DNA from 2 places in the Cellvibrio zantedeschiae genome. Region 2 is predicted to be linked to the other one. Evidence: predicted binding sites of a transcription regulator. Region 2 holds the regulator's gene; the other holds the start of a gene.
The links. Region 2 encodes FliA, which starts transcription of late flagellar genes. Its sites were predicted from a motif close to TAAAGTTATNNNNNNNNCGGCCGATANCC; they were not measured.
Positions count from the first base shown of each region.

Region 1: flgM (flagellar biosynthesis anti-sigma factor FlgM) is a predicted target of FliA. The motif match lies at 1,507-1,535, and genes of this name have one in related genera.

Region 1 is NZ_BMYZ01000001.1:1,931,065-1,935,342, forward strand. Features, by position in the region: gene IE104_RS08560 (chemotaxis protein CheV) at 1-415, opposite strand, end outside; gene flgA (flagellar basal body P-ring formation chaperone FlgA) at 663-1,430, shown strand; gene flgM (flagellar biosynthesis anti-sigma factor FlgM) at 1,616-1,930, shown strand; gene IE104_RS08575 (flagella synthesis protein FlgN) at 2,054-2,530, shown strand; tRNA gene IE104_RS08580 (tRNA-Arg) at 2,682-2,758, shown strand; gene IE104_RS08585 (diguanylate cyclase) at 2,947-3,711, shown strand; gene IE104_RS08590 (Y-family DNA polymerase) at 3,708-4,278, shown strand, end outside.
Region 2 is NZ_BMYZ01000001.1:1,069,696-1,073,973, forward strand. Features, by position in the region: gene flhF (flagellar biosynthesis GTPase FlhF) at 1-550, shown strand, start outside; gene IE104_RS04730 (MinD/ParA family protein) at 772-1,590, shown strand; gene IE104_RS04735 (RNA polymerase sigma factor FliA) at 1,624-2,346, shown strand; gene cheY (chemotaxis response regulator CheY) at 2,534-2,917, shown strand; gene IE104_RS04745 (protein phosphatase CheZ) at 2,962-3,768, shown strand; gene IE104_RS04750 (chemotaxis protein CheA) at 3,796-4,278, shown strand, end outside.

The DNA.
Region 1 (4,278 bases), 860 kb from region 2:
CTTGAGTGACAGCCGTTAAATAATGTTCTTTACCCGCACCTTTTGGTGGTGGATGAATATCTCCCCAGTTCATGTTCACAATTCGCTCAACGGAGCGCACCAGAAAGCCCTGGGCAGTACGGTTGTATTCAGTGATGATCACAAAGCAGTTATCAATATCCGGCAGTTCACGGCGGCCAATGGCAAGGTTCATATCCATAATGGGAATGGTGCCGCCGCGAATGTGGGCAACACCGCGAACCACCGAGTTGCGGCCAGGAAGTGCATTTAAAGGAGGACACTGCAGAACCTCCTTCACTTTAAACACGTTAATGCCATAGAGCTGTTGGCTGCCCAGTCGAAATAACAATAGCTCCAGACGATTTTGTCCAACCAGTTGTGTACGTTGGTTGACGCTATCCATTACACCGGCCATGCCACCACCTCTTTCTTATCAAACAAATTTTACGTTCAAGCCGCTTTGGTGAAGCAACTTGCCTGGGGATTTTTTATGCTGCCTTTATGCTGTCTTTTTTATAGTCAGGGAAAACGGCATAGACTTTGCTTTTATCATCGTTAGTAAGCTTTTTCGGCTGAAAGCCGTCACTCTTTAGGTCGATTGCAGATGAAACTTGTAGATTTGTTCAAAAGCAGCAATCCGCCTTATGAGGATAGGACAAATTATGAGATTTCGTAGTTTTTATAGAATTTTCTTTTTGAATATTGCGTTCACGCCCATCAAACAAGGCATTAACAGGATTACCTGGTTTTGTGCGTTAGCGGTTTGCTTTAGCCAAAGCGCCAATGCTCAGGCACCTATTGAGAATATTGGGCAAATAGAGTTGCAAGTCGCCCGGTTTTTGACGGACGAATACAGCAAAACCCAGGCAATTAAAGTAGAAGTAAAAGTAGGCAATCTGGACAACCGTTTACGCTTGGCTCGCTGCGATCAAAGCCTTTCGTTAAACCTTAAAGATACAACCAACAGCGGTGGAAACATCAATGTACAGGTTGCCTGTAAAGGCACGTCATCCTGGACAATTTTAGTCCCTGCACAGGCAAAGGTTTACCGCTCGGTGGCAGTTGCCAGCCGCACCCTACAGCGCGGAGATGTGGTTACTGAGGATGATTTAACCACTGAAGTTAAAGATGTGAGCGAATTTCGCATGGGCTTTTCCCTTGTGCCAAACGCTATCGTGGGCAAAGAAATAAAGTTCACAGTGAATAAAGGTGAAGTATTTAGAAACTCTGCGCTTGATGCTCCACTCGTCATTAAACGTGGCGATACAGTGAGCATGGAAGCAGCAGCCGGTGAAATAAGCGTTAAAACCAATGGTACCGCGGTTTCCGATGGGCGCATTGGTCAGCAAATACGGGTTAAGAACAACCAATCGGCACGCGTTATTAATGCCCGGGTTGTAGCGGCCGGTAAAGTTCAAAGCATTATGTAATACGCAAGACTGTTGATGCCAAGCCGGCATAAACGAAGACAATGAAGTTAAATAGTCAAAAAGCCAAAAAAGTTGCTAAAGTTCCAGAGCTACTGGCCGACAACCCTCATAAGGGAACTCTGATTAATAGGAAACTATTATCACCAGTCTCTTTGAACACATAGCAATCGTTGGGGAACGAAATCATGGTTATAGATACAAACAACATCAATTCATCTGGCGGTGCCAACCGCAGCCGAAGTTCGGCGCCCGTGGCCACTACCAGCACCAAAACCCAGAGCGCGCCTGTGGCGACGCCTGAACCAAGCACTAAAGACAATGTAGTGCTGAGTTCAGAAGCGCAAAACCTGGTGCGCCTGCAAGCCAAAATCGGCAGCCTGCCCGATGTAAACCTTGATCGCGTAGCCGCCATCAAGCAAGCCATCGCAGAAGGTCGCTTTGAAATTAATCCTGAGCGCATTGCTGAAAATATGCTCAATCAGGATGAACTTTTAGGTTAAGAAATAGATAGGTTAAAAAGCCGAGCCTCAGGTTAATCGACAGCTGATTTACCCGAACTCTTTACAAACGTATCTGGCCCTTACCCCAACAATGGCCAGATTCGCTAAACCAGTGAGGTTGCTATGTCTCTCAATACCCAATTTTTGCGCGATATGCTCGCCCAAGACTCCAGTGCCATCCAACAATTGAAAGCACTCCTTACCCAGGAACGTGAATTTCTGGAACAGCGCCAGCTGCAAGGCATGCAAGAAATTGTCAGCCAAAAAGATCAGCTACTTGGCAACCTTTCTTATACAGCACGCCAGCGCGAACAAATTTTGCGTAACGCCGGGCTAACAACCGATTTAGCTGGCTGGAAAGCTTTTCTGGAGCGCGATGCCCTAACGCTCAGCCTGATTCCGGCGTGGGAGGCATTAACTATCGAATTCACCGAATGCCAGGCAGCTAATGAAGTTAACGGCAAAATGATCAATCGCTCCAAGCAAACTTTGTCGCACCTACTTAATCTCCTTCGCGGCCAAGTCGCTACGCCTTCGCTCTATACGCAAAAGGGTTCGACGACCAATTACAGCAGCACCCACACGGTTGCAAAAGCTTAAAATCCTTTCAACACTTTGCTATCTTTCGCGGATAGCAAAGTCGCTTTCCCCGCGCTTATTCAAACCTTGGTTTATCCCTAAAAAATCCCTACAATGCCGGCGCGTCATAGTTATTGGTATTTACACAAAGCTTATTAATGCCCATCAAAAAGTCCTCGTAGCTCAGCTGTATAGAGCGTATGCCTCCTAAGCGTAAGGTCGCAGGTTAGAATCCTGCCGGGGACGCCATTCTTATATAATTCAATAGATTAGAGGCTAAAAATAAAGCTTTTTATTAAGCTAATTTGGTTCACATTCAGTTATTTTGATAAATTAGATTCCCCTCTTACAAGCAAGCTTAAATATTCTAAGCAGTGCTTGACGCATTCTGTCCTGCTTGCATTATACTGTATATAAATACAGTTTTGATTGCATTTATGACAAACTTAAACCCGCCGACATCTCCCGAAATTGAATTGGAGCAACTGCTTAATCGCAGCGATATATGGCGCGGCAAGGCTTATAGCCCTGCCCCACAAATATCCTTGGATACGGGTTATGCAGACATTAATGCAGCTCTGTTTAACAAAGGTTGGCCAACATCCAGCTTGATTGAGGTCTGCCAAAAAGGGTTGCAGCAACAAGAGTGGCTGTTATTTTTACCGGTTCTCAAGATGATCAGCGGCTACATCTTGTTACTGAATCCACCGGGGGAGCCCTTCTGCCAGACATTTATCCAGGCAGGTATAGATCTGGATCGGATCGTCGTTGTCCGGATTTCCAATAAAGCTGACTTTCTGACAAGTTTTACCGAATTGGCTCGCACCCAAGCTTGTGAAGTTTTATTCGCCTGGCAAGAGCGCCAAAACCTGAGTTATACCGAGTTGCGAAAATGCCTTTTGGCCTGTAATGAAGGCAATGGTTTGTGTGTTTTATTTCGCCCGGAAAGCGCCCAGCAACAAAGCTCTCCGGCGGCATTACGCCTATACACCCAATTGACCCGGAATCATCTACAGCTAAACATCTTCAAACAAAAAGGCGCCCTGCAACAATCAACACAAGCTATACACATACCGCTGCCTGACACATTAAAAGGTTATCTTGATTATTCCTCGCTGGATCAAACCCCGCTGCCCGGCACTGTTACAAATGCTTCTAAAAAGTCGGCAAACATTCTGCCTTTAAAACGAAGGAAGAAATGATGTCGATAAATTATTACCCGGCAAATGAACGCTTATGGTTGGCGCTACGCTTGAGCAAGCTTCCATTAGAAGCATTAAAAATTGATGCAACGACTGAAGCTATTGTCATTACGGAAATGCAGCGCGTCATTTACGCTAATGAAAATGCCCGCTCGGCAGGCGTTGCGTTTGGAATGGATGCAACCACAGCGCAATTACTCAGTAATTGTGAAGTGCACTTGCGCAATCGCACACTGGAAAAACAGGCTTTAAATCATTTATCTGCGCAGCTCTACCAATTCACTCCTTATTTGGAAACTTATGAATGCGAATATTTACCACATTCAGGTTTGCTATTGGAAATTTTCAGCTGCCTGCAATTATTTTCCGGCTTGCAATCTTTAGCATCAAAAATTTTTAATTGTTTAAAAGATGCACATTACTCTTTCGAATATGGATTAGCGCATACCGCCAAAGGTGCATGGTTATTATCTTTTAAACATTACCCAATTTGTGGCAATGAAACTCAAACAATATTTTGTGAACGATTAAAAAGCTTACCCATTCATCTTTTACAGGATTACCCAA
Region 2 (4,278 bases):
TGCTGCGCGTTATGTATTGCAGCACGGCGCTGACAAAGTTGCCTTGATTACTACAGATACTTATCGCATTGCAGCGCACGACCAATTGCGTTCACTTGCACGTATTTTGCGAGTGCCTGTGCGCGTAGTGGATGAAAGTAATTCGTTGGAAAGCCTGTTGCGCAGTTTGCGTCACTGTTCATTGATTTTGATTGATACAGCAGGCTTTCGTCATGGGGATCCGCACCTGAAGGCACAATTAAAAGCCTTGGCAGATCAGCCACAAGTGAAGAGTTTGTTAGTTCTTTCCTGCAATAGCCAAGAGCAAATGTTGAAAGCCTCTGTCCACGCTTACGGCGCTGCGCGCTTGCAAGGTTGTGTACTAACCAAGTTAGATGAAACTGCCAGCATGGGTGAAGCCTTAGGGGTGGTTGCGCAAAATCGTTTGCCTGTGGTGTATACAACTGATGGTCAGGATATCCCTAAAAATATTGAAGTAGCGCGTGCGCATCAATTGGTGGCTAAGGCTGTGGCACTTTTGAAAACCAACCCGGCTTCGGCGGTTTCTTAAAACAAATCCCCCTCGGTCCCCCTTTTCCAAAGGGGATGTAAAAGTGCCTTAATGTGTTTGTGGCACTGATCAACCCCCTTTGAAAAGGGGGTCGCCGCAGGCGGGGGGATTTTGCTTTTGAAATTACAAAACCAGTTATAAAAAGTCAGTAACAATCCAAATCAGTATCTATACTCAGTTCACAAATTTAGATTTAGGCCGGTTGTTGGAGTTAATAATCAATGCGCCCAGTACAAGTTATCGCCGTGTCCGGCGGCAAAGGCGGAGTCGGCAAAAGCAATATTTCCGTGAACCTCAGTATCGCCCTGGCGGAAATGCGCCGGCGCGTAGTCCTGTTTGATGCCGACCTCGGGTTGGCGAATGTCGATGTTCTTCTCGGCTTAAAAGCCACTCATACACTCGCTGATGTGCTTGCAGGCACTCATTCATTAATGGATGTTTTGGTTAATGGTCCAGCGGGTATCAAGATTGTTCCAGCTTCGTCCGGCGTGCAGCGCATGGCCGAGTTAAGTGCTGCTGAGCATGCCGGTTTAATCAACGCTTTCAATGAGTTAAGCGATCAAGTTGATGTGCTTATTATAGATACGGCTGCCGGTATTTCAGATACAGTTGTCAGCTTTGTGCGCGCTGCCAATGAGGTTGTTGTAGTCGTTTGCGATGAACCTTCTTCCATTACAGACGCCTACGCGCTCATCAAACTTCTTAACAAAGAGTACAACATGCAACGCTTCCGCGTGATCGCGAATATGACGCGCAATCCGGCGGAAGGCACCAGCATGTTTAACAAACTGAATACCGTGTGCGAACGCTTCCTCGACGTAACCCTGCAGTTCGTTGGCCAGGTTCCCTTCGATGAAGAAGTACGTAACGCCGTACGCAAACAAAAAGCCTTGCTGGAGTTTGCACCTACTTCTAAAGCCGCCGTTGCGATTCGTGGTTTGGCGCAAACCGTGGACAAGTGGCCGTTGCCGAGCGGTCCTAGCGGGCGTCTGGAATTTTTTGTAGAACGTTTACTTCGTGCGGCGAATGACCGCTACTGAGTATGACTTATGGCCGCAGTTGATAGGTTAGCCATGTACGATAAAACGGAGCAAAGCCTTCACAACGCGCGCATTGAAGAGTTTGCGCCCCTCGTGAAGCGCATCGCCTACCACATGATGATGCGTATGCCTGCCAGCGTGCAGGTAGACGATCTTATTCAGGCTGGAATGATTGGCCTGATCGAAGCTGCACAAAAATACGATTCCTCCAAAGGCGCCAGTTTCGAAACCTATGCCGGTATCCGCATTCGCGGTTCCATAGTCGATGAAATGCGCCGTGGCGACTGGGCTCCGCGCTCGGTTCACCGCAATTCCCGCCGTATTGCCCAAGCCATTAAAGCTGTAGAAGCCCGCACGGGTCGCGATGCCCAGGATGCCCAAATTGCTGCCGAGCTTGAGGTGAGCCTGGAGGAATATCACTCCATGCTGCAAGACTCCAACTGCAGTCGTCTTTACAGCTATGAAGAAACCTTCGGCGAAGAAGACAGCAATATAGATGCAAGCGAAACCAGCAGTGCATTCGCCAGTCCTTTTGAAGGTTTGCAGCGCGAAGGCTTAAAGAAAGCGCTCGCCTCCGCTATTAGTCAGTTGCCCGAACGCGAACGCATGGTGCTTGCTCTCTACTATAACGAAGAGCTCAACCTTAAAGAGATTGGGTTGGTGCTGGGGGTGAGCGAATCGCGCGTTAGCCAAATTCATAGCCAGGCTGCCTCGCGGTTGAAATCGCGTTTGGCGGGTTGGCAGTCGCAGGGTTAAAAGCATTACCCCCCAACGGCAACGCAGGAGTAGGTGCCGTGGAGGTTGCTTGTCATGCAAACACTTCGAACAAATAAAGCTCAATAAGTAATTAAAAAAGTTTTTTAACGTCAGAAAACTGGCTAGATCGCCAACACTGGCTAGACTAACAGTAAACGAAATTCCTGTAGGTGTGACGGAGGTTGCTTTGGATAAGAACATGAAAATCTTGATTGTCGATGACTTCTCGACGATGCGGCGGATCATTAAAAATCTGCTGAGAGATTTGGGTTTTTCAAATACCCATGAAGCGGATGACGGCATGACAGCATTGCCCATGCTCAAGAGCGGTGACTTCCAGTTTTTGGTAACAGATTGGAACATGCCTGGCATGACGGGTATTGATTTGCTGCGCGCTGTGCGTGCCGACGAAAAACTCGCCACCTTGCCGGTGCTTATGGTTACTGCAGAAGCCAAGCGCGACCAAATTATTGAGGCAGCACAAGCCGGGGTAAATGGTTACGTCGTAAAACCTTTTACGGCGCAGGCGCTTAAAGAAAAAATTGAAAAAATATTTGAGCGTGTTGGCTAACAAAAAAACGTTTTGCTGCCACAACCTAACAATAAGGCATATCCATGGCATCCGAGATATTAGTCGATCCTAACAACGAATTGTTCATTGCCGAACTCAAAGAATGTGCAAAGCTGTTAACGGAAAAATTGCAAGGCAATCAGTTTGAAGAAGCTTCTGCGCTTATTCAAAGTATTACTGAATCACGTGATCGCCATATTTTTCAAACGGTGGGTAAATTAACTCGCGGTTTGCACAATGCTATTGTGAATTTCAATGTAGATGCTGATCTCAGCAAGCAGCCTCCAAAAATTGAAGGTTCAGATATTCATGACGCATCTAATCGTTTGAATTACGTTATTGAACTTACGCAAAAAGCAGCAGAGAGAACCATGGATATGGTTGACGAAGCTGCACCAATTGCAGCAAATCTTGGTCAGGAAGCCAGCTTGTTGCGAAATGATTGGGCACGCTTAAAACGCCGCGAAATGTCTGCCGATGAATTCCGTGAATTGTACGAGCGTATGGATGGTTTTCTCGGGCAAATGGAAGTAGGCACCGAGCGTTTGAACAAAAGTTTACAAGACATTGTGCTCGAACAAGGCTTTCAGGATTTAACCGGCCAGGTATTAAAGCGTGTTATAGGTTTAATCAAAGACGTTGAAAAAGATTTAGTCGATTTAGTGCGCATGGCTGGTCAGGTTGAAGAAATCACCGGCATCGTCGATAACTTGGATGGCGAGCAAAATATCGATGACTTAATTGAAAAACGTAAGCACGAGGCTGAAGGCCCACAAATTAATAAAGAACGTGAGAACGTAGTTTCCGGTCAGGATGAAGTTGATGACCTTTTATCCAGTCTCGGTTTCTAGAGCCAAATGTTTTTGGGGAATAGCTGAATGAGTTTTGGTGATGACGAGGATATTCTTCAGGACTTTTTAGTTGAAGCAGGCGAAATTTTAGAGCGCCTCTCGCAACAACTAGTTGATCTTGAACAGCGTCCTGATGATAAAAATTTATTAAACGCGATTTTTCGTGGATTTCACACTGTAAAAGGTGGGGCTGGCTTTTTGTCGCTCACACCTATGGTGGAATGCTGTCATCTCACTGAAAACCTTTTCGATATTTTGCGCAACGGTAAACGCGAAGTTACCTCTGAATTAATGGATGTGGTGCTCCAGGCACTCGATAGTGTTAAAGACCAATTTGATATTGTAACTGCACGCGGTGAGTTACCGCCTGTTGATCCGCATTTAATCCATGCGCTGGAACGTTTGGTTTCCTGCGAAGATTTAAATGAACCTGCAGCGGAAGTAGAAGTTGCTGCTCCGCAAGAAGTTTACGTAGAAGCCCCAGCTGTTGTTAGCACTGCTCAGGGTGAT